One region of the Thermus sp. NEB1569 genome, then DNA from elsewhere that is predicted to be linked to it. Evidence: riboswitches for the same ligand, from Rfam matches in the RefSeq annotation. Region 1 holds a riboswitch; the other holds the start of a gene.
The links. A riboswitch is a leader RNA that binds a small molecule or an ion and turns the genes downstream of it on or off. The one in region 1 is predicted to bind thiamine pyrophosphate.
Positions count from the first base shown of each region.

Region 1 (2,191 bases):
ACCCTCCCCTAACCCCAGGGCCAGGATGCGCCCCAAAGGGTAGAAAAGGGCCAGGCCCAAAAATAAGAGGACGAAAAGGACCCCGTAGGCCATGGCCCCTTAAACCTAACCCCAGAAGGCGTTAGCGCCGGGAACGGCGCACCGCCTCGGGGCTTTGCCCCTGGAGGACCACCTTGGTCCACTCCTCAATCCAGCGCTCCCGGTTCTGGGCCATAACCTTGGGATCCAAGCGCACGCTGCCCACCGGCTCTGGGGCGAAGCGGAAGACCTCGGGGAGCCTGGCATCCCGGCGGGCCGGGTACATCCACATCTCCGTGGGAAGGTTCTCCTGGACCGGCTTGGAAAGGAGCCAGTCCACCACCTTCCTGGCCCCCTCCAGGTTCTTGGTCCCCTTCAGGATCCCCACGAACTCCACCTGGAAGAAGGCGAGCTCGGGGAAGAGGTTCCCCGTGGGCGGCTCTTGGTACTTCCCCTCGGAATAGTAGACCTCGGCGGCGGGGCTGGTGGTGTAGGAGACCACCAGGGGCCTATCCCCCTTGTAAAGGGTGAAGTGGGTGTAGTAGGCCTCGCTCCAGCCCTTGGCCACCCGCACCCCTCCATCCCTGAGCTTGGCCCAGAAGTCCAGGTAGCCATCCTCGCCGAAGCGGGCCACCGTGGCCATGAGAAAGGCCAGGCCCGGGGAGCTGGTGGCGGGGTTTTGCACCACCAGAAGCCTGCCATACTCGGGCCGGGCAAGGTCGGCGGGGGACTTGGGCAAGGGACGGTCCTTGAAGTAAGCCCGGTCGTAGTTGAGGCTTACCCAACCATAGTCCACGGGAAGGGCGCGGAAGGTAGGGTCCAGAAGCAAGGTGGCCTTCAGGTTTTGGATCTCGGGGCTACGGTAGGGCAAGAGGATATCCGCCTCGAGGGCCCGGGAGAGGAAGGTGTTGTCAAAGCCGTAAATCACGTCGGCGATGGGGGCTCCCTTGGTGAGGATGGCCCGGTTTAGGGTCTCCCCGGCATCCCCCCCTTTAAGGAAGCGAAGCTTCAGGCCGGTTTCCCGCTCAAACCGGGCGATGAGCCCCTTATCCAGGGAAAAGCTGCTGTGGGTGAGGACGGTGATCTCCTGGGCGAAGCCGAAGGCCAGAAGGACCAGCAGGGCAAAGATCCTCAACATAAAACCCCTCCTTGTCACCGGGAGGGGCCTTGGTCACCTTCCCTACGCCGGCATTACCCGGATCAGGTTCCAAGGGTATCTCTCAGCCCCATAAGAGGGCACCCCCGGTGACGCCCTGAGTTTACCACCCTTCCTGGCCCTGGAAGGGCATCCCTCACACCCTCCAGGGAGCCAGCAGGCCCTCGAGGACCTCCCGGAAGGTCTCGCCAAAAGCCTCCGGCTGGTCGATCCAGGGGTAGTGCCCGGCCCCGGGTATCACCCGGATGGGGGCTTTGAGGCGTTCCGCCACCTCCTCGGCATAGGGGTAGCTGGTGCCGTCCTTCTCCCCCACCACCAGGGCCACTGGCTTGCGGCTTGGGGAGAGGTAGGGAGTGTAGTCCAGCCGCCAGAGGCCGTTTTTCCAAAAGGCCAAGGCCGGGGTATCCGGCCCCAGGATGCCCGAGCCCTCCGCCACCCACTCGTACTCCAGGCGGCCATGGGGGGTGGGGAACATGAGACGGTCGAAGAGGAGCTTGGGCTCCGCCTTCTCCAAGGCCGCCCTCAGGTTCGCCTCGGGGTCGGCCAAAGGTTCAAGCCCCGCCGCCTCCACAAGCCTTGCGGAAAGCCAGGGGAAGCTCACCCAGGGGGAAAGGAGCACCGCCCCCAGGACCTCCGGGTAGCGGCGGAGGAGCTCCAGGGCCACCAGGGCTCCGAAGCCGTGGGCCAGAAGATGAAACTGCTCCAGCCCCAGGGCCTCGGCCAGGGCCACGGTATCCTCCACCAGGGCATCTATAGTGAAAAGCCTGGGGTCCTGGGGAAGCTCCAGGCTCCGGCCGGAACCCCGCTGGTCGAAGTAGATGACCCTGAACCCTTCCAGGTAGTCCTGAAGCCCTTCCCTGAGGGCGTAGGCGTTCCCCCCAGGCCCCCCGTGGAGGACCAGGAGGACCGGGGCATGCTCGTCCCCCACGTCCTCCACGTAAAGCTCCGCCTCCCCTACGGGGATGTAGCCGATTTCTTCCCGCATCCCCTATAGACTACCCCATCCTCCAGGGCAAA
Region 1 covers NZ_CP092445.1:1,746,406-1,748,596, forward strand. Annotated here, with positions in the region: gene MI302_RS09985 (iron ABC transporter permease) at 1-93, opposite strand, end outside; gene MI302_RS09990 (thiamine ABC transporter substrate binding subunit) at 122-1,156, opposite strand; TPP riboswitch at 1,178-1,272, opposite strand; gene MI302_RS09995 (alpha/beta fold hydrolase) at 1,311-2,159, opposite strand; gene MI302_RS10000 (hypothetical protein) at 2,129-2,191, opposite strand, start outside.

Region 2 (2,191 bases), 690 kb from region 1:
CACGGGATGGCGGAGGAAGTAGCGGTAGGTGGCCTCGGCATAAGGGGTCACGTCAAAGGGTGCCTCGGGGGAGACCCCGGCGTAGGGGCAGCAGGTGATGGCCCGGATGGAGTGCCCGCAGGCCTCGCGGGTGGTGAGGCCCACGGCGTTCACCGCCCGGAGGACCTTGGGGACATCCCGGCGGTGGACATGGTGGAGCTGCACCGCCTGGCGGGTGGTGACGTGGGCGAGGCGGTTTTCCGTGTACTGCTCCGCCACCTCCGCAAGGACCCGGAGCCCCTCGAGGCTGATTCGCCCCACGGGAAGCTTGATGCGGATCATGTGGTGCTCGGGACGGCCCCGTATGCCGTAGATGCCGTTTTTGAGCCGGTAGACCCGGAAGTCCTCGGGGTCTTCCTCCCCCGCCTCGAGGCGGGCAATCATAGCCTCCAGATACTGGATTTCGGCTTCGGCCTCCACGCTGAGTCCTGCCATTCCGCCTCCTTTTCCCCCTCCCCGGGGGATTGCCCGGCATAATATACCATTGAGTGTATGAAAGTCAAGAGTATATGCCCTGTTCCCCAGGTCGGGTTTTAGAGAGCCCCGCATGCTATAGTGGAAGGGACAGGCTAGGGGTGCCCCAATGGAGGGGCTGAGAGCTGGGTTTCTCCCAGCAACCCTTAGAACCTGATCCGGGTAATGCCGGCGGAGGGAAGCCTATGCGGAAGACCCTAATCCCCCAAAACCCCACCTCCTTTGGGCCGCGTGGGCCTTTCCCGCTGGCCTGAAGGGGGTGAAAGCTTGCTGGGAAGGCTATACCTGGTGGTGACCCCGAGGCCCGGTTGGTCCATGGCGGAGGTGCTGGATCGGACGGAACGGGCCCTGGCGGGTGGGGTGGAGGTCGTGCAGCTTCGGGCCAAGGACTGGGAGGCGAGGCCCATCCTGGACCTGGGGGAAAGGATGCTGGCCCTGGCCCGACGGTATGGGGTGCCCTTCTTCCTCAACGACCGGCCGGACCTGGCGGCTCTTCTGGGAGCGGATGGGGTGCACCTTGGCCAGGGGGACCTGACGCCCGCGGAGGCCCGCCGCTTCTTCCAGGGGATGGTGGGCCGCTCCACCCACGCCCCCGAGCAGGCCCTAAGAGCCCTCGAGGAAGGAGTGGACTACCTCTCCATAGGCCCTGTGTGGGAAACCCCCACCAAGCCGGGGAGGCAGGCCGCGGGCCTGGGTTATGTGCGCTGGGCCCGGGAGAACCTGGGGGAGAGGCCCTGGTACGCCATCGGCGGCATCACCCTGGAGAACCTGGGGGAGGTTTTGGAGGCCGGGGCGCGCCGAGTTGTGGTGGTCCGCGCCATCCTGGACGCTGAGAACCCCGAGCGGGCGGCCCAGGCATTCAGGGAGCGGCTTTATGGTGTGGCTTAACGGGGAGGCTAAGCCCCTCGAGGGCAAGACGCTCAGGGAGGTTCTGGAGGAGCTGGATGTGGATCTTTCCCGGGTGGCGGTCCTCCTCAACGAGGAGGCCTACCTGGGGCGGGAGCTTCCTCACCACGTCCTGAAGGAGGGGGATGTGGTGGAGGTGGTCACCCTCATGCAAGGAGGCTAGATGGACACCTGGAAGGTCGGGGACATAGAGCTTAAAAGCCGTCTTATCCTGGGCTCGGGCAAGTTCCGGGACTTCGGGGTGATGCGGGAGGCCATAAAGGCTGCGGGGGCCGAGGTGGTCACCGTGGCCATCCGCCGGGTGGAGGCCAGGATGCCCGGGCATGTGGGTCTCCTCGAGGCCTTAGAGGGCGTGCGCCTCCTGCCCAACACAGCAGGTGCCAGGACGGCGGAGGAAGCGTTGAGGATAGCCCGGCTGGGCCGGGTCCTCACCGGGGAGAGGTGGGTGAAGCTGGAGGTGATCCCTGACCCCACCTATCTCCTCCCCGATCCCGTGGAGACCCTGAGGGCGGCGAGGATGCTCATCGATGAGGGCTTCCTGGTCCTGCCCTACATCGGTCCTGACCTCGTCCTGGCCAAGAAGCTTTCGGAGCAGGGCACGGCTACGGTGATGCCCCTGGCGGCCCCCATCGGCTCCGGCTGGGGGGTGAAGACCCGGGCCCTTTTGGAGCTCTTCGCCCGGGAGAAGACCTCATTGCCCCCGGTGGTGGTGGATGCGGGGCTTGGCCTCCCTTCCCATGCAGCGGAGGTGATGGAGATGGGTTTGGACGCC
Region 2 covers NZ_CP092445.1:1,060,854-1,063,044, forward strand. Annotated here, with positions in the region: gene MI302_RS06240 (nitrite/sulfite reductase) at 1-474, opposite strand, end outside; TPP riboswitch at 601-710, shown strand; gene thiE (thiamine phosphate synthase) at 781-1,401, shown strand; gene thiS (sulfur carrier protein ThiS) at 1,388-1,582, shown strand; gene MI302_RS06255 (thiazole synthase) at 1,583-2,191, shown strand, end outside.
Region 2: it holds a riboswitch for thiamine pyrophosphate, as region 1 does, so the genes downstream of both, thiE (thiamine phosphate synthase) here and MI302_RS09990 (thiamine ABC transporter substrate binding subunit) in region 1, are expected to answer to the same signal.